3 regions of the Streptomyces sp. C1-1 genome follow, and region 2 is predicted to be linked to each of the others. Evidence: riboswitches for the same ligand, from Rfam matches in the RefSeq annotation. Region 2 holds a riboswitch; each other region holds the start of a gene.
The links. A riboswitch is a leader RNA that binds a small molecule or an ion and turns the genes downstream of it on or off. The one in region 2 is predicted to bind cobalamin.
Positions count from the first base shown of each region.

Region 1: another riboswitch for cobalamin. It lies ahead of ACQF4J_RS17155 (ribonucleoside-diphosphate reductase subunit alpha); the one in region 2 lies ahead of ACQF4J_RS22860 (HoxN/HupN/NixA family nickel/cobalt transporter).
Region 3: another riboswitch for cobalamin. It lies ahead of ACQF4J_RS34850 (cobalamin biosynthesis protein); the one in region 2 lies ahead of ACQF4J_RS22860 (HoxN/HupN/NixA family nickel/cobalt transporter).

Region 1 covers NZ_CP189826.1:3,801,241-3,807,571, reverse strand. The annotation lists gene ACQF4J_RS17170 (putative Ig domain-containing protein) at 1-29, opposite strand, end outside; gene ACQF4J_RS17165 (nucleotidyltransferase family protein) at 265-870, opposite strand; gene ACQF4J_RS17160 (ribonucleotide-diphosphate reductase subunit beta) at 897-1,910, opposite strand; gene ACQF4J_RS17155 (ribonucleoside-diphosphate reductase subunit alpha) at 1,910-4,264, opposite strand; cobalamin riboswitch at 4,386-4,514, opposite strand; gene ACQF4J_RS17150 (GNAT family N-acetyltransferase) at 4,577-5,077, opposite strand; gene mctP (monocarboxylate uptake permease MctP) at 5,155-6,331, opposite strand, start outside.
Region 2 covers NZ_CP189826.1:5,002,384-5,008,714, reverse strand. The annotation lists gene thrS (threonine--tRNA ligase) at 1-142, shown strand, start outside; gene ACQF4J_RS22865 (nucleoside hydrolase) at 365-1,324, shown strand; gene ACQF4J_RS22860 (HoxN/HupN/NixA family nickel/cobalt transporter) at 1,321-2,361, opposite strand; cobalamin riboswitch at 2,389-2,578, opposite strand; gene ACQF4J_RS22855 (ArsR/SmtB family transcription factor) at 2,657-3,016, shown strand; gene ACQF4J_RS22850 (LAETG motif-containing sortase-dependent surface protein) at 3,084-3,989, opposite strand; gene ACQF4J_RS22845 (DUF4142 domain-containing protein) at 4,182-4,994, opposite strand; gene ACQF4J_RS22840 (DUF6445 family protein) at 5,205-5,891, shown strand; gene ACQF4J_RS22835 (DUF6479 family protein) at 5,920-6,288, opposite strand.
Region 3 covers NZ_CP189826.1:7,673,564-7,679,894, forward strand. The annotation lists gene cobN (cobaltochelatase subunit CobN) at 1-292, opposite strand, end outside; gene ACQF4J_RS34845 (cobyric acid synthase) at 289-1,800, opposite strand; gene ACQF4J_RS34850 (cobalamin biosynthesis protein) at 1,797-2,738, opposite strand; cobalamin riboswitch at 2,840-2,979, opposite strand; gene ACQF4J_RS34855 (hypothetical protein) at 3,107-3,334, opposite strand; gene ACQF4J_RS34860 (inorganic phosphate transporter) at 3,369-4,619, opposite strand; gene ACQF4J_RS34865 (lysozyme) at 4,700-5,467, opposite strand; gene ACQF4J_RS34870 (class II aldolase/adducin family protein) at 5,663-6,331, shown strand, end outside.

The DNA.
Region 1 (6,331 bases), 1.2 Mb from region 2:
CGCAGACTCCGGCGGGGCTTCTCACGCATGGGGGTACTGCCTCCGTCGTTGGAGTGGGGTTCTCGACGCGGGTGGCAGGCCTGTGACGCGCGTAGCGGCGGCGGTGCGCGAACCGTCATGGGCATGACACTTAGGTGTCCTGCGCTGATGTTGTGTGGACATGACAGGACGGCCAGAACGTAGCCGGGATGCGCGAGAGCGGAACAGAGGCGCCGGAAGAACTTTGCCGCTCCATAGCAAGTCCATGGACGGGCGATGGAGGCTCTATGGACGGTCCATGGGCCAGTCCAGGACGGTCAGTTCCGGCCACTGCTTCCGCCACCGGGCGGCCTTGGCCGTGTAGACCGAGCGCGGCGCGAGCACCGGGTTGGGGCGCAGGACCAGACCGAACACGTCCGACAGCCCGTGCGGCGCGTACACCCGCCACCGTCCGCCGGCCTCCAGCCGCACGCCCAGACAGCACGTGGTCGCGGCGAAGCTGTCGATCGCCGCCTCACTGGACTCGTACGGCGCACACGGCACCCCGAACTTCTGCTCGTACCACAGGTGCACGCGCGCCTCGTTGCGGAGTTCGACCTCGGCCGGGAGGCCGGCGAAGACCTCCCGGCCGGCCCTGATCACGGCGTCCTCGGCCTCCCAGGACAGGTCGACGGCGTCGAAGTAGAAGACGTCGTAGTCCTTGATGCCCTCGGTGGGCGGCCGTCCGGTGACGACGTTCCAGACGGTCTGGAAGAGGCACCCGGCGGTGAGATACCAGCCGGGCAGCCCCATCGCCGCGCCCCGCTCCAGCACCTGGGTCAGCACGCTGTTGCGGGACAACACCCCCCGCAGGGCGTCGAGTTGCTGGTCGAGCGGAAGACGACCGATCACCCCGCAGGCTTACCACACGGGCGCCGTCAGAAGTCCTCGTCGAGATCGACGGTGCCCTCGACCGCCACCTGGTACGCCGACGGCCGCCGCTCGAAGAAGTTGGTCAGCTCCTGGACGCCCTGGAGTTCCATGAAGGAGAAGGGGTTCTCCGAGCCGTACACCGGGGCGAAGCCGAGGCGGACCAGGCGCTGGTCGGCGACGCACTCCAGGTACTGGCGCATGGACTCGGTGTTCATGCCGGGCAGTCCGTCGCCGCACAGGTCGCGGGCGAACTGCAGCTCGGCCTCGACGGCCTCGCGCAGCATGTCCGTGACCTGCCGCCGGAGTTCGTCGTCGAAGAGGTCCGGCTCCTCCTTGCGGACGGTGTCGACCACGTCGAAGGCGAAGGACATGTGCATGGTCTCGTCGCGGAACACCCAGTTGGTGCCGGTGGCCAGACCGTGCAGCAGGCCCCGGCTGCGGAACCAGTACACGTAGGCGAAGGCGCCGTAGAAGAACAGGCCCTCGATGCAGGCCGCGAAACAGACCAGGTTGAGCAGGAAGCGGCGGCGGTCGGCCCTGGACTCCAGTCGGTCCAGCTTCTCCACCGAGTCCATCCACCGGAAGCAGAACTCCGCCTTCTCGCGGATCGAGGGGATGTTCTCCACCGCCGCGAAGGCCGCCGCGCGGTCCTCCGGGTCGGGCAGGTAGGTGTCCAGCAGGGTCAGATAGAACTGGACGTGCACGGCCTCCTCGAACAGCTGGCGCGACAGATACAGGCGCGCCTCCGGGGAGTTGATGTGCTTGTAGAGGGTCAGCACGAGGTTGTTCGCCACGATCGAGTCGCCCGTCGCGAAGAACGCGACCAGCCGCCCGATCAGGTGCTGCTCGGCGGGCGTCAGCTTCGCGAGGTCGGCAACGTCCGAGTGGAGGTCCACCTCCTCCACGGTCCAGGTGTTCTTGATGGCGTCCCGGTAGCGCTCGTAGAAGTCGGGGTAGCGCATGGGGCGCAGCGTCAGCTCGAAACCCGGGTCGAGGAGGTTGGTGTTACGGGTAGTCATTACTGGCAGGCCTCGCAGGACTCGGGGTTTTCCAGGGAGCAGGCGACCGCCTCGGGGTCGGCGGCCTGCTGGACGGGGACGGCGCTCTGGGCCCGGGCCGCCCGCGCGATGCGGGTCGCCGGGCGGGAGCGCAGGTAGTACGTCGTCTTCAGGCCCTTCTTCCAGGCGTACGCGTACATCGACGAGAGCTTGCCGATGGTCGGCGTCTCCAGGAAGAGGTTCAGGGACTGCGACTGGTCCAGGTAGGGGGTGCGGGCCGCCGCCATGTCGATCAGGCCGCGCTGCGGGATCTCCCAGGCGGTGCGGTACAACGCCCTCACCTCCTCCGGGATCCAGGCGAAGTCCTGCACCGAGCCGTTCGCCTCGCGCAGCGCCTCGCGGGTCCGGGCGTCCCAGACACCGAGCCCCTTCAGGTCCCGCACCAGATAGGAGTTGACCTGGAGGAACTCGCCGGAGAGCGTCTCGCGCTTGAACAGGTTCGACACCTGCGGCTCGATGCACTCGTAGACACCGGCGATCGAGGCGATGGTGGCCGTCGGGGCGATCGCGAGGAGCAGGGCGTTGCGCAGGCCGACGGCGGCGACGCGCTCGCGCAGGGCCGCCCAGCGCTCGGGCCAGGCCCGCTCCACGTCGTAGTGGTCGGGGTGCAGGACACCGCGGGCCGTGCGGGTCTTCTCCCAGGCCGGCAGCGGTCCGCTCCGCTCGGCGAGGTCGGCGGACGCCTCGTACGCGGCGAGCATGATCCGTTCGGCGATCCGGGTCGACAGCCGCCCGGCCTCGGCCGAGTCGAAGGGCAGGCGCAGCTGGAAGAAGACGTCCTGCAGACCCATCGCGCCCAGGCCCACCGGGCGCCAGCGGGCGTTGGAACGGCCCGCCTGCTCGGTCGGGTAGAAGTTGATGTCGACCACGCGGTCCAGGAAGGTGACGGCCGTGCGGACCGTCTCGTCCAGCCGCTCCCAGTCCATGTCGCCGTCGCGGACGAACGCCCCCAGGTTCACCGAACCCAGGTTGCACACCGCCGTCTCCCCGTCGTCCGTGACCTCCAGGATCTCCGTGCAGAGGTTGGAGGAGTGGACGACGTGACCCGGCTCGGCGGTCTGGTTGGCGGTGCGGTTGGCCGCGTCCTTGAAGGTCATCCAGCCGTTGCCGGTCTGCGCGAGGGTGCGCATCATGCGGCCGTAGAGCTCGCGCGCGGGCAGGGTCCTGCGCGCCAGTCCGGCCGCCTCCGCCGCGCGGTACGCCGTGTCGAACTCCTCGCCCCACAGGTCCACCAGCCCGGGCACGTCCGCGGGGGAGAACAGGCTCCACCGCTCGTCGGCGTCGACCCGGCGCATGAACTCGTCCGGGATCCAGTGCGCGAGGTTCAGGTTGTGCGTGCGGCGGGCGTCCTCGCCGGTGTTGTCGCGCAGCTCCAGGAACTCCTCGATGTCGGAGTGCCAGGTCTCCAGGTACACCGCGGCGGCACCCTTGCGCCGGCCGCCCTGGTTCACCGCGGCGACCGAGGCGTCGAGGGTCTTCAGGAACGGGACGATGCCGTTGGAGTGGCCGTTGGTGCCGCGGATCAGCGAACCCCGGCCGCGGATGCGGGAGTAGGCGATGCCGATGCCGCCGGCGTGCTTGGAGAGGCGGGCGACCTGGTGGTAGCGGTCGTAGATGGAGTCCAGCTCGTCCTTGGGGGAGTCGAGGAGGTAGCAGGACGACATCTGGGGGTGGCGGGTGCCGGAGTTGAAGAGGGTGGGGGAGGAGGGGAGGTAGTCGAGACGGCTCATCAGGCCGTAGAGGGCGGCGACTTCGTCCAGGGCGCGACGGCTGTCGTCCTCGGCGAGTCCGGCGGCGACCCTCAGCATGAAGTGCTGGGGCGTCTCGATCACCTTGCGGGTGATCGGGTGCCGCAGCAGGTAGCGGCTGTGCAGGGTGCGCAGGCCGAAGTAGCCGAACCGGTCGTCCGCCCGGCGGTCGATCAGCGCGTCGAGGCGGTCGGCGTGGACGCGTACGAACCGGTCCGTGCGGTCGGCGATGAGGCCCTCGCGGTGCCCGACGGCGACGGACCCGGTGAACGACGTGACCCCCTGCGAGGCGGCCTCGGCGGCGATGCCGATGGTCAGCAGCCGGGCGGCCAGCCTGCTGTAGGCGGGGTCCTCGGAGATGAGGCCCGCCGCCGCCTCGGTGGCGAGCTCGCGCAGTTCCGCCTCGTCGGCGTGCGCCGACCGGCCGCGCAGCGCCGCGGCGGCGACCCGGCCGGGGTCGGCGTCGGGAAGGTCGGCGGTGAGCTCGGTCAGGGTCCGCAGCAGTGCGGTTCCGGGACCGTCGGTCTCCGTCGCCGCTGAAGCCGGATCGGCTGGCGCGATGGTCACGTGGGGCTCTCCCTCGCTCGGCACGGGGCCTTGCGGGCAGGGGGCAGCTCACGAGCGCACGGGGCGTCGCGTCCACCGGCCCATTCCACGAGGCCCGGACGTCATGGCGCCCGGGCCACGGCGGCCGGGCGCACTGTCGGCAGGTCCTCGGACTGACGCCCATACGCGGATGAAAGCGCATGAGTACACCGTTGCGGGACAGTTCCGGATTCACACCGGATTCCCCTGCGGCGACAGCGAGCATGAGCATACATCTTGTGTCGGGTGAGAACAGCACCCCCATATGTTGTGTCGCGGCGACTTCGGAGCGTGTCAGAGCGCCAACTCGTAGGTGAGGAGCGTGAACGTGTCGCCGGGGATCGGATTCCAGTCGCGGCCGGGCGCGCGGAGGAAGCCGAGGCGTTCGTAGATGCGGTGCGCGGCGTGCATCTTCCGCTGGGTGGACAGCACCACGCCGGTGCACTCCGAGGCTCTCGCGCGGTCGACGCAGGCCCGTACGAGGGCCTCGCCGACGCCCCGGCCGCGGGCCGCGCGGTCCACGGCCAGCATGCGTATCTCGGCCTCGCCGGGGCGGGCGAGGTCGGCCATCGGGCCGCCGGCGGGGACGAAGGTGACGCCGCCGAGGAGGCTGCCGTCGCGGACGGCGACCAGGACGTCGGCGGCCGACGCCCGCTTGGCGACGTCGCGCAGCTCCTTCAGGTACCAGTCGCTCTCGCCGAAGGCCAGCAGGCCGTCCTGGACGTAGGCCCCTGCGGTGATCTCGCCGAGGGCACCGAACTCACCGGGTTCCACCGGCCTGATCAGGATGTCCATGGGCCCGAGTCTGCCGCACGGGTACGACAACGGGCCGCCGGATTCTCCGACGGCCCGCAGATCGTGTGCCGCAGCGCCTAGTGCGAGGTCCCCGCCGTGGCCGACGGCAGCTCCACCTGGACGCCCGGGTCGCCCGCGTCCGCCGTGTAGTCCTCCGGCCGGGTCTCGTCGACGCCGTCCGGCGCCTTGAGGGCCTTCAGGGCGAAGGTCAGGACCACCGTGACGACCACGTTGAGCACGAACGCCGTCAGGCCGATGTAGCCCATCTCGCCGATGCCCGGGATCTCCGCGTTGGAGCCGCCGAAGTGCTTCTGCGAAGGGTTGGTCGGCGAGGCGACGCCATAGGCGGCGAGGGTGCCGTAGACCATGCCGACCGCCCAGCCGGCGAGCAGCGCCCAGCGGTGGAACCAGCGGGTGAACAGGCCGCCGACCAGGGACGGGAAGGTCTGCAGGATCCAGATGCCGCCCAGCAGCTGGAAGTTGATGGCGACCGTCTTGTCCATGGTCAGGACGAAGACCAGCGCGCCGACCTTCACCAGCAGGGACACCAGCTTGGAGACCTTGGTCTCCTGTGCGGGCGTCGCGTCCGGCTTGATGAAGTCCTTGTAGATGTTGCGGGTGAACAGGTTCGCGGCCGCGATGGACATGATGGCCGCCGGCACGAGCGCGCCGATGCCGATCGCCGCGAAGGCCACGCCCGCGAACCAGCTCGGGAACATGTCCTCGAAGAGCTGCGGGATCGCCAACTGGCCGTTGGTGACCTTGACTCCGGCCGCGATCGCCATGAAGCCCAGCAGCGCCAGCAGACCGAGCATCAGCGAGTACAGCGGCAGGATCGTGGTGTTGCGGCGGATCACGTTGCGGCTCTTGGAGGAGAGCGTGGCGGTGATCGAGTGCGGATACATGAACAGGGCGAGCGCGGAGCCGAGCGCCAGGGTGGCGTACGTCCAGTGGGTCGCCTCCGCCGGAGCCAGCGCGCCGCGCGGTTTGCCCGTCACCGGGTTGGTCTGGCTGAACGCCTGGCCGGCCTTGGCGAAGATGTCGTCGAACCCGCCCAGCTTGATCGGGATGTAGATGATCGCCACCGCGATGACGATGTAGATCAGCGTGTCCTTCACGAACGCGATCAAGGCGGGGGCCCGCAGACCGGACGAGTAGGTGTACGCGGCCAGCACGCCGAAGGCGATCAGCAGCGGCAGGTCCTTGACGAACCAGTTGGTGTTCTCGCCGCCGCCGACGCCCATCACGTCCAGC
Region 2 (6,331 bases):
GATCGGTGCCCGTGAGGCCGGCGGTGACCAGGTGGCGGTACGGCTGCGGGACGGGCGGCAGGTGGGTGCGATGTCCGGCGCGGAGCTGGTGCGGCGGATCGGGGAGCGGGTCGCCGCGCGTGGGTGCGAGTTGTGGGCGTAGCGCCTTGCGTTCTCGGTGGGGCGGGGCCGCGGCGGGGGGTGTCCGTCCTCGGTCGGGCGGTGCTGTGGGTGTGTACGTGCGGTTTTCTTGACGCCCGACACTGCGGGCGGGCACCCCCCGCCGCGGCCCCTTCTCGCCGTACGCGGCTGCCGGGCGCTTCTGGCCCGGGTGCGGTATCCCTCGTAGAGTCGCCGGTGCAGGGGGTGTCGAGAGGAGTTCGTCGTGCCTGGTATTCCGGTGATCATCGACTGTGACACCGGTGTCGACGACGCCCTGGCGCTGTTGTTCGCCGTGCGGCATCCGGGGCTCGATCTGCGGGCGGTGACCTGTGTCGCCGGCAACACGGACGTGGACGGCGTTGTCCGTAATACGTTGACCGTGCTGGAGCAGGCCGGGGCGCCCGACATTCCGGTCGCCCGGGGTGCCGAGCGGCCGTTGATCGAGCCCGCGCGGCCGGCCCCGGTGCACGGGGCCGACGGCATGGGGGATCTCGGGCTGCCCGCGCCCGGCCGGATGCCGGTCGACGTGGACGCGGTGACTCTGCTGCGCAGGGAGATCCTCGCCTCGCCGCGTCCGGTGACCCTGATCCCCACCGCTCCCCTGACCAACATCGCGCTGCTGCTGCGGACCCATCCCGAGGTCACCCGCAACATCGAGCGGATCGTGTTCATGGGCGGCGCGGTGGCGACCGGCAACGCCACGCCCGTCGCCGAGTTCAACGTCTGGCACGACCCAGAGGCGGCCGCGGTGCTGCTGACCGCCGGGGTGCCGATCACCATGTACGGGCTCGATGTCTTCACCCGGGTCGTCGTGCCCAGTGCGGATGTGCATCGGTTGCGTGCCAGCGGTGAAGCGGGCACCCGGCTCGCCGGTGAGCTTCTCGCCCATCGGCCGGCCCATCCCGGTGAGGCGCCCGAGGCCGAGGAGGCCGGTGGGCTGGGGGACGCGGGTGCCGTGTGCGCCGTCGTCGACCCCGCGGGGATCGGCACGCGGCTCCTCCCCGTCGAGGTCTCCCTCGCGCCGGGGCCGACGCGAGGGCAGACCATCGTCGACCGGCGCCCTCGGCCCGGCGAGGCCGAGCACCATGACGGCGCCCGTGAACAGGCTCTGGTGGATGTGGCGTTGGACGTGGACGTGGAGCGGTTCGTGAAGTTGTATCTGGCGACTGTCGAGCGGTCCTAGTCCGCTTCGGCCGCTCTTGCCGTCCAGCGCTGCTCCACCTTCGCCAGGCGCCAGTAGGCCAGTGCGGCCGCCCATACGAGTACGAACAGGCCGACGATGACGTAGCCGATGTTGCCGACGTCCAGGCCCGCGAGTTCCATCGTGCCGATGAAGAAGGCGACCACGATGGACAGGCCGGTGATGGTCAGGTTGTAGAAGACCTTGCGGACCGGGTTGGAGAACGCCCACTGGTAGGCGAAGTTCATGAAGGTGCCGTCGAGCGTGTCGAACAGGCACATGCCCGCGGTGAAGAGGAGGGGGAGGCAGAGGATCGCGTACCAGGGCAGGCCCGCCGCCGCTCCGGAGCCGGCCATCACCATGAGGGTGACCTCGGTGGCCGTCTCGAAGCCCAGCCCGAACAGGAAGCCCACCGGGTACATCTGGCCGGGGCGGCTGATGGACCGGGTGAGTCGGCCGAGGAAGCGGTTCATGAAACCGCGGGAGTCGAGGTGGCGTTGGAGCTCGTTCTCGTCGTACGTGCCCGCCCGCATCGCCCGGAAGACGCGCACGATGCCGACCAGGGCCACCAGGTTGAGCGCGGCGATGAGATAGAGGAAGGTGCCGGCGACCGTGGTCCCCAGGAAGCCGAGGACCTGGTGGGTGCCGGAGTTCTGGTTGGTCACCTTGTCGGCCAGCTGCGTGCCCGCCGCGATCATCACGGCCAGCACGATCACCACGCTGGAGTGCCCCAGCGCGAACCAGAACCCGACCGACACCGGCCGCTTGCCGTCGGCCATCAGCTTGCGGGTGGTGTTGTCGATCGCGGCGATGTGGTCGGCGTCGAAGGCGTGCCGCACGCCCAGCGTGTAGGCGGTGATGCCCAGGCCGATGCCGAAGGCCTTGGAGCCGACCTCGTAGTGGCCGGGGACCACCAGGAGGAAGAGGATTCCGAAGGCGACGATGTGGAGGGCGGCGATCACCGCCACCAGTCCGGCGGTCTTGACGGTGTCCTCGCGCCGCCAGCGGAAGGAGACGTCCTTGCTCTCGGGCAGGGTCATGCGATCAGCTCCAGCACCTCGTGGATCTTTCGTGAGCTGCCGTGGCCGGTCTCCTGGCTTACGGGTCGTGCGTCCGTCATCCCTGCCTTCCCAGCCGTCGTGAGACGACCAGTGGCTGTCCCTTGCGGGACGCGGGACGGGGACTCCCCGATTTCAGTGGCGAGGGCCGCTCCGGTATCGCACCGGATTCCCGAACGCCACGGCCCGCTCACCGTAGGCGACCGTACGCATCCCTGCATAGCTGCGTACCTGCGCAGGTATTCAAGATCACATCGGGGACTGCGAGGATGACCCCATGCATCTCGTCCCGGCCGATCGCGCAGACCGGCGCACCATCGACGGCCACCGGGTGTGCGACGCCATCGCCGCCATCGGTGACGAGGCCCATGTGCGTACGTGGGCCGACCGCTTCTCCCTGCTGGCCGACCCCAAGCGGCTGGCCCTGCTGCTCGCGCTGCATCGCACGGGGCCGCTGGCCGTGTCGGACCTGGCGATCGCGACCGGCATGAACGACCCGGCCGTCTCCCAGGCACTGCGGCTGCTGCGCGCGGCCGGCGTGGTCGCCGGGGAGAAGGAGGGACGCGTCGTGCGCTACCGGGTCGTCGACGAGGACGTACGGCTGCTGCTCAAGCACTGTGCCGCCGACGCGACCTGACGGCGTGCGGGCATGACGGACGCCCCGGAGCGGGGGACCCCCGGGGCGTCCGTCGTTCGGGAGTGGTTCAGGAGCGGGCGCCGCGCCGGCGTCGGCTCGCGACGACGATCGCCGCGCCGCCGGCCAGGAGGACCGCCGCGCCGCCGGCGATCATCGCGGAGTCGCTGCCGCCGCCGGTCTCGGCGAGGTCGCCTCCGCCGCCGTTCGGCGTGGCCGCCGGGACGCTGGTGGACGCGGACGCCACGGGGGTGTCCGGCGTCGACTCCGAGGCGCTGGGCGTCGGGGTGGGGCTCTCCTCGGCCGGGGTGGACGGGGTCGTGGAGGGCGTGGCCGGGGGCTGCGACTCGGTGGTCGTGCAGTCCTTCGTGCCGCCGTTCCAGGACGCGATCAGCTTGTCCTTGATGACCGCGTGGTCCGGGCCGGCCGGCAGGTCGCCGTGCTCGAAGCCGTCGTCGGCGCCCTGCTTGCCGTCGAACTTGGTGGCGCCCCTGTAGAGGTCGATCTGCGCGAAGCAGCCCGCGTCCGGCACCGCGATGTCCAGGGAGTCGGTCTGGCCGGGCTTGACCGTCACCGTGTCGAAGTCGACGAAGACCTGCTCGCCCGAGGTGGCGAAGGTGGCGCCGTGGGCGAGGTAGGAGGCGAGCGAGGCGGTGCAGGTGGCGGCGTCGCCGGCGGTGCGGACCTTGATGTGGACCTTGCCGTCGTCGGTGGGCTTGAGGTTCTGGTCGTCGACCTTGACGGAGTCGTAGAAGTCGGTGCCGTCGAGGGAGAACTGGCAGCGGTCGGTCTCGGTCTTGGTGCCGGCGCCCGTGCCGGGCCGGTAGGAGCCGCCCGACTTCCAGCCGTCGCCGCCGGAGGCGCCGCCGTGGGCCCAGGCACCGGAGGCGGCGGCGACGGTGGCGGCGCAGAGGGCGAGCGACGTGGCGCCCGTTCCGAGGAGTCGGCGCGCGGTGACACGGCTCGCTATGGACATGGCGGGATCCCCACTTCGGCATGTGCAGCACCCGGCGAGGGCCGCGCGGGCAGCGTGAGGGCATGCGGCGGCCGGCCCTGCCGGGGTGATGGTCGGAGAAACACCGGGCTCACTGGTCACATGAGCCTCGGTGCGCTCACATCGTGGATCCCGTGATCGAACGCTGTCAACCTGCGGTGACGCAGCGGTAGTTCAACCGTCCATCACAATTTCGACACAAGCGGGAGGAGTGGCTTCCGCTGTCCGTCGCTCAGCCCACGGTGGGGGTGGGGCTGGCGTTCGCGCTGGACTCGCCCGGCAGGACCGGGGGTTGGGTGGTGCTGTCCACCGGCGGCGTGAGGGCTGACCGGCGACCGGGGGCGGCGGGGTCAGGTCCTTGGCGGGCAGTTTCGGCGGGGTCGTCTCTTGGAAGAGCACCTGGTCGAAGTTGACCAGACCGGTGTTCTCCATGACCGTGATGTGGTCCAGCACCGTGGCGTTGGCCTGGTCGGCCAGGGTTCGCACCACCGTGTTCTTGGTGGTGGAGCGGATCTTCGCGATGGTGTTGAAGATCGAACCGTGCGTCACGCGAAGGATGTTGGCGAAGTCGGTGTCGAACTGCTTGCCGCTGTCCGCCTTGAGCGTGTTGACGAACCCCACCTGCTGGGGGCTCGCCACGTTGGGGATCGTGATGTTCAGCATCGTGCTGATCTTGCGGCAGCTGGCGTCCAGCGCCGCGTGACCGTCGATGAGGTGCTTGCTGGCGGTCTTGACTGCCGCGCTCTGCCCCTTCTGCAGGCCCAGTTGGCCGACGGGGTACTCCCACAGGCCGGCGGCGCGCACCTTGACCACGAAGTCCCGGTCCGCCTCGGTCAGTGGGCCCCACTGGGTCTGCGCGATGACTCTCGTCCCCGAACTGGACACGGTGTTCACCCCGAGCATCGAGGGATAGGCGAGTGCGACGAGGGTCAGACTCAGGGCACCGCCCACGAAGAGAGTTCCCGTCGCGTTCCGCGAAAAGCGCACCGTGCCTCCTGCCCAATCGGGTGTCCCGCCTTCGTGCGGCGGGGGTCGGACGGAGGTGAGTACGGACGGCACCGGCGATCGGAACCTTTTGATTCGGTAAAATCCCACGGGTGTGAGCCGGATCATGCGGTGGTGCTCATGACATGCGTTGACGGAATGTTGACCACTTCTCGGGAGAGTCGAGACGCGCCCCCGACCTAGATTCGGCCCATGCCCCCACAGCCCGCGCCCCGGGTCCCCGCGGCCCTTCCCGTCCTGCCGTACCGCAAGCCCACCAAGGGCCGCGACTACTGGGTCCTCGACGACGTGCTGCCCGATGTGGACGCCGTACGCGCGCGCTGTCTGGCGAAGGACGACTGGGTCCGGGGCTACCCCTACACCTCGGAGACCTGGCCCGGTCTGCGCACCATGCCGGGGCTCGAACCCGCGGAACTCGCCCGGGTGGAGCGCCTGGTGCGGCAGGCGACCGGGGCGAAGGAGCTGTGGGTGCAGAAGGCGCCCGGGGGCGGAACCCTCAACCACAACTGCGTCCAGGTCGTCGGCGAGGGCGAGAGCGAGCCGCGTCCGCACACCGACTCGCGGGCGCTGTGCCGGTACGCGGCCGTGCTGTACCTCAACCCGGGCGTCGGCAAGGACTGCGGCACCGCCTTCTACCGTCAGTCCCTGCCCGGCGGCCGGCTCGGCGGCAACATCGTCCAGGCCCCGCACAACAACCTCGTCGAGGCCCTCGGCACCCGGTACGTGCCGGCCGACCACTTCGAGGAGGACGTACGCGTCCCGCACCGGTACAACCGGCTGCTCCTCTACAACGCCAACCTCGTGCACAGCGCCACCGGTTACACCGGCAGGACGCTGGAGGAGAAGCGGATGACGGCGGTCTTCTTCTGGATGGCCTGAGCGCGCAACCGCCCGAGCGGCCGGGGCGCTACCTGTGTCCCAGACCGCCGCTGCCGAAGGAGCCGCTGGAGCCGGGCATCCAGCGCCGGCGGTGCTGATCCTTTCCGGTCCGGGTCCCCGCGTGGTGCAGCTCGTACGGCATCATGCGCTCGCCGTCCTCCGCGTGCGGGACCTCGTCCGGTTCGCGTACCTCGCTCATCTCGTGGACGGCTCCGCCCGCGGGAAGGTGGGGCTGCTCGCCCGGTGCGGGCCGCGGCAGCTCGCGGTCGCTCACCCGCATGCCGAACCAGAAGGCCCAGATCAGGGCACCGGCGATGACCAGGCCACCGACGAAGGCGGCGATCACGTTGAGTACGTCACCTGACGTGGCCGCAATTTCGAACGTCGCGGTACTCATGTACCGATTATCACCCAAACGACGTGATTGGCGAGGCCACGTC
Region 3 (6,331 bases), 2.7 Mb from region 2:
CCACACCCGCAGGCACGGACGACTCGGCCATCAGCTCCGCGTCCGGCACGGCCTCTCCGCCGAGCAGCACGGTCGGAACGCCGGACGCCTTCAGCGCGGCCAGCCCGTCCTCCCACGCCCGTTTGCCGCCGAGCAGCCGTACGACGGCGAGGTCGGCGCCGTCGAGGAGTGCGGGCAGTTCCTCCGGCACGTCCACCCGCATCGGGTTGCCGATCCGGTAGTCGGCGCCGGTCGCGGCCCGCGCCGCCAACAGGTCCGTGTCGGCGGTCGACAACAACAACACAGTGCTCATGCGGGCGCTCCCGGTGGAATGAAAGGCAGTCCTTGCGGCGCGCCCGACTCGATGAGCCGCCACAGCGCGTCCGTGTCCGCGTGCTGTTCGATCAGGTCGCCGAGCCGGTCGAGCTGCTCCTCGCGCAGCGCGGCGAACGAGGTGTCGCCCGCCGGCACGAAACGGCGGCCCGCGGCGGCCGCCACCTCGCGCAGAAAGGCGCGCCGGAAACCGTCCGACTCCAGCGAACCGTGCCAGTGCGTGCCCCAGGTCTGGCCGACCCGGCAGCCGTCCAGGAAGGTCTCCCCGCCTTCGACGGAGGCGACCCCGTGATGGATCTCGTACCCCTCGACCCGCTCGCCGAGGGCCTCGCCCACCGGCCGGGTGAGGGTCTTCTCGCGGGCGAACCGCACCCGCACGGGCAGGACACCGAGGCCCTCCACGTGCCCGCGCCGGCTCTCCACCTCGTCCTCGATGTGCTCGCCGAGGATCTGGAAGCCGCCGCAGACACCGAGGATCGGGCGCTGTTCGGCGGCCCTGCGGCGCAGCGCGTCGGCGAGTCCCCGCTCGCGCAGCCACTCCAGGGCCCGTACGGTCCCGCGGGTCCCCGGGATCACGACCAGGTCCGCGTCCGCCAGCTCCTCGGGCCGGTCCACGAACCGCACGACGACCCCCGGTTCGGCGGCCAGCGCGTCGACGTCCGTGAAGTTGGACATCAGCGGGACCGCGCAGACCGCGACCCGCAGGACGTCCTCGCCCACCGGCGGGGCGGTGTTCGACTCCCGCACGGTTCCGCGCAGGGAGACCCGGAGCCCGTCCTCCTCGTCGATGCCGAGGCCGTGTCGGAAGGGCAGGACGCCGTACGTGCGCCGCCCGGTGAGCCCGTGCAGCATGTCCAGTCCCGGCTCCAGCAGGCCGACGTCCCCGCGGAACTTGTTGACCAGGAACCCGGCGACGAGCGCCTGGTCCTCGGGGGAGAGGAGCGCGACGGTCCCGAAGAAGGAGGCGAAGACGCCCCCGCGGTCGATGTCCCCGACCACGAGCACGGGCAGCCCGGCGTTGCGGGCGATGCCCATGTTCACGATGTCCGTGCGCCTGAGGTTGATCTCGGCCGGACTGCCCGCCCCCTCGCAGATCACCGCGTCATACGTGCCCCGCAGTTCGGCGAGACAGTCGAGAACGGTCCCCAGCAGCTTCTGCTGCCGGCCGCCGTGATAGCCCCGCGCGCTCAACTCGCCCACCGGCCGGCCCAACAGCACGACCTGACTGCTCTGCTCGCCTCCCGGCTTCAGCAGCACGGGGTTCATCTGCGCGGTCGGCTCGATCCGGCACGCCTGGGCCTGCATGGCCTGCGCCCGCCCGATCTCGGCGCCCTCGCGCGTCACGAACGAGTTGAGGGACATGTTCTGCGCCTTGAACGGCGCGACCTTGACGCCCTGTCGCACCAGCCAGCGGCAGATCCCCGCGGTGACGACGCTCTTGCCCGCGTCGGAGGTGGTCCCGGCGACGAGCAGTCCTCCGCCGCTCATGACGAACGCCCCTTCAGCAGGGCGCGCGCGCCGGCGCTCACGCCCAGCGCGAGCAACCCCACGCGCCGTGACAGCCGCACCGCCCGCTCGATGTCCCCGACCCGCACAGGCCGCCCCTCCCTGTTCAGCACGGGCCGGTGCTCGACCCGCCCTCCGTACGACAAGGTCCCGCCCAGGCGCACCCCGAGCGCGCCCGCGAACGAGGCCTCCACGGGCCCGGCGTTGGGGCTCGGGTGCCGGCCGGCGTCGGCGCGCCAGGCCCGTACCGCCCCCGCCGGATCGCCCCCGGCGACCGTCGCGAGCCCGGCCGTCAGCCTGGCCCCCGGCCAGCCGGCCACGTCGTCCAGCCGCGCCGAGGCCCACCCGTAGCGCCGGTACCGGGCCGACCTGTGCCCGACCATGGCGTCCAGCGTGTTGACGGCCCGGAAGCCGAGCAGCCCCGGCACCCCGCCGACGGCCCCCCACACCAGCGCCCCGACCACCGCGTCGGAGGTGTTCTCGGCGACCGACTCCACCACGGCCCGCGCGATCCCGTCGGCGTCCAGCGCCTGCGGATCCCGCCCGCACAGATGCGGCAGCCGCGCCCGGGCGGCCTCGACGTCCCCCGCCTCCAGCGCCCGCCCGACGGTGCGGGCCTCCCGTGCGAGCGAAGTACCGCCGACCACGGCCCAGGTGGCGGCGGCCGTCAGTGCGACGGAGGCGGCACGGGAGGGACGGACGAGCGACTGTGCCGCGGCACCGAGGGCCACGGCACCGCCCACGCACACGGCGGTGTGCAGCGCGCCCCACCCGCGGTGGTCGCGCCACAGAACTCTCTCGACGGCGCCGGCGGCACGCCCGAACACGGCGACCGGATGCCCGCGGCGGGGATCACCGAGGAGCTGGTCACCGAGGAGTCCGGCGGCGGCGCCGTACGCGAAGACGCGATCGGCCCGCACCGGCTCAGCCCGCCGAGGGGTCGGGCAGGGCCGGGGTGGTGAACCTCAACAGGCAGCCGCGCATGGCGATATGTCCTCACTCAGGGTGTCCGCGCCCTGGTTCGACGAGACCGGCGGTGGGAGTTCCTGGCTCCCGGGGCTACCTACCCCGGTGACAGTGGCGGGACCGCGCCGGAATCACACCGGCTTCCTCCCTTGCCGCCGTACATGGCCCCGGCAGTCCACCACGCCCCCGAACGGCAGTCAACTTGCCGTTGACCTGCGGCGCGGGAGTGTGCTGAGGCCCACACGCAGGGGGTCGCCGGGGTCACCGGAACGCGTGATGCCGGGACGGATCTCCGTCCCGGCATCACAGGTGCGTTCGAGGCTCAGGCCTTGTTCATGATCAGTGAGATTCCGTACGCGACCGCCGCCGCGCAGCCCGCGAAGGCCACGTAGGCTCCGGTCGCCGCGAGCGTCGCCGAGTTGCCCTCGGCCACGGCCCGTTCGCGGCGGGACAGGCCCATCACGCCGAGGGTGAACAGGGCGACGAGACCCACGGTGACCGCGAGGCTGACGCCGAAGACGGAGCCCAGAGCTGCCCAGTCGATCTTCATGCTGCTGATTCCTTCGTTACCGGATGCTCGGGACTCAGACGGCGGCCGGCGGGGCCGCCGGCTCCGCGGTCGTGGTGGTGGTCGTGGCCGGCGCCGAGATGGTGGCCGTCAGCTCCTCGCTCACGGTGCCCGCGGGCGGCGGGGTCACGGCGGCGATGGCGGTGGTCACCACGCCGGGCGGTTCCTCGGTCTCGTTGACGTTGGACGCGTCGACGACCTCGCGGCGCGAGAGCTTCCAGATCGCGGCGCTCGCGGCGACCAGGAAGACGGCGACGACGGCGGTGCCCCAGTCCCCGAGGTCCGTCACGGACTCGGCGCCCGCGCCGACGAGCGCGGCGGCGGGGAGGGTGAGGACCCAGGCGACCAGCATGCGGGTCGCGGTCGACCAGCGCACCACACCGCCCTTGCGGCCCAGGCCCGCGCCCATCACCGAGCCGGAGACGACGTGCGTGGTGGACAGGGAGAAGCCGAGGTGCGAGGAGGCCAGGATCGCCGTGGCCGCGCTGGTCTGGGCGGCGAAGCCCTGCTGCGGCTGCAGCTCGGTCAGGCCCTTGCCCATCGTGCGGATGATGCGCCAGCCGCCGATGTAGGTGCCGAGCGCGATGGCGAGACCGGCGGAGAGGATGACCCAGGTGGGCGGGTCGGAGTCGGGGGCGACGACGCCGCCGGCGACCAGGGCGAGGGTGATGATGCCCATCGTCTTCTGCGCGTCGTTCGTGCCGTGCGCCAGGGAGACCAGGCCGGCCGAGGCGACCTGCCCGGCGCGGTAGCCCTTGGCGGCGGCCTTGCCCTCGGCCTTCTTGTCCAGGGTGTAGGAGAAGCGCGCCGCGAGGAACGCCGCGAGACCGGCGACGATCGGGGCGGCGAGCGCCGGCAGGAGAACCTTGGTCGCGAGCACGTCGCCGTGGACGGCACCGAAGCCGGCCGAGGCGACGGTGGCGCCGATCAGACCGCCCATGAGGGCGTGCGAGGAACTGGAGGGCAGGCCCACCAGCCACGTCAGCAGGTTCCAGAGGATCGCGCCGACCAGGGCGGCGAAGATGACCTCGGGACGGATGCCGGTCTCGTCGACGAGACCCTTGGAGATCGTGTTGGCGACCTCCACCGAGAGGAAAGCGCCCACAAGGTTCAGCACGGCGGACATGGCCACCGCGACCTTGGGCTTGAGTGCACCGGTCGAGATGGTGGTGGCCATCGCGTTGGCGGTGTCGTGGAAACCGTTCGTGAAATCGAACGCGAGTGCGGTTACCACCACAATCGCGAGGATCAGCGAGAAGTTTTCCATTTACCCAGGCAATCGTTCGAAGTCATCGGACGGTTGACCGTAAATAACCTGGGTGAACGGAAGATGAACTGAGATGGGCATCAGGGTGTCGGGAACTGGCTCCCCGAGGTGAACTTCCTCAGCTGGGCCCGCGACCCGTTGAACAGGTTCTGGTCACCCGGCAGGGCACCCGCGTTGTCGTACTGCCAGAAGGTCCAGGACGACCACCCGGCGGGCAGCGCCCCCGCGTCCGCCGAGCCGTGCCGGGCGACCCACAGTGCGTGGTTCGAGGCGAAGGCGCGGCTGCGGCCGGTGCACGTGTTCCACCAGTGGGCGGTCGTGTAGATCACCGGGCGGCGGCCGGTGAGCCGCCTGACCTCGTCGCTGAACGAGCGGATCCAGCCGGTCATGCCGGCCTTGCTCAGCCCGTAGCACCGGTGCCTGGCGCTGTAGGGGTTGTATTCGATGTCGAGCGCGGGCGGCAGGGTCCAGCCGTCCGGCCGCCAGGCGCCGCCGTGGCGCACGAGGTACGCCGCCTGCGTCCTGCCCGAGGACCTGTCCGGCAGCGCGAAGTGGTACGCCCCCCGGACGATGCCGGCGGCGCGCGCGCCGTCGTACTGCCGGGCGAAGTACGGGTTGACGTAGTTCGTGGACTCGGTCGCCTTGATGTAGACGAACCGGGCGCCCTTGGCCTTCGCGCTCGGCCAGTCGACGTTCTTCTGGTGCGAGGAGACGTCGTGCCCCCTGGGCGGACTCGCGGCGGACGCCGGTGACTGGGTGAGCGCGGTTCCTGCGACGGTGAGCGCCGCCGCGAGCAGGGCGGTCGCGCGGGTGCGGCGGCGGCCGGACGGTGTGCGATCACGGGCCATGTTTCCCCCGGAATGGCGACGTGCACGACAAAACACCGGGAGATTACTGGAAGATCCGTGAATGCCCGCTGATCTCCGGCCAAGCATGGCAACCAGCTGATATGTCGCTGTATGTCCTCTTTCGGAGGGGCGGCTTCCGCCCTAAAGTGCCCGCGTCCGGGGACGGCCCGGCGGCCTCTTTGGCAGGATCGCGGCATGGCTGATCAGCGGCGGGAACAGGGTGACGGACGGGATCTCCGGGAGAGCGCACAGGAGGTGCCGCGGGGACGGGGGAGGACCGCGCTCCCGGAGGAGGCGGGCGCCTGGGAGGCGCTCGTCGCGACGGCCCGCCGCACCGTCGCCGACGGTCTGGTCGTCGGCACCTCCGGCAACGTCTCGGTGCGGGTCGGCGACACCGTCCTGGTCACCCCCTCCGGAGTCCCGTACGACCGCCTCACGCCGGACGACATCACCGGCGTCGCACTCGACGGCCGCCAGGTCCTCGGCACCCTCGTCCCGACCAGCGAACTGCCCATGCACCTCGCGATCCACCGCTCCACCGACGCCCGCGCCGTCGTCCACACCCACGCCGTGCACGCGACGGCCGTCTCGACCCTCGTTTCCGAGCTCCCGACGATCCATTACATGTCCGCCGCCCTCGGCGGACCCGTCCGAGTCGCCCCCTACGCGACCTACGGCACCGACGAGTTGGCCGAGAACATGCTCCGCGCACTCGCCGACCGCACCGCCTGCCTCCTGCGGAACCACGGCACGATGGCCCACGGCGCCACCCTCGACCAGGCCTACGACCGCACGGCCCAACTGGAGTGGATGTGCCGCCTGTGGCTGACGGCGTCCTCGGTGCCCGGCCTGTCGCCGACCCTG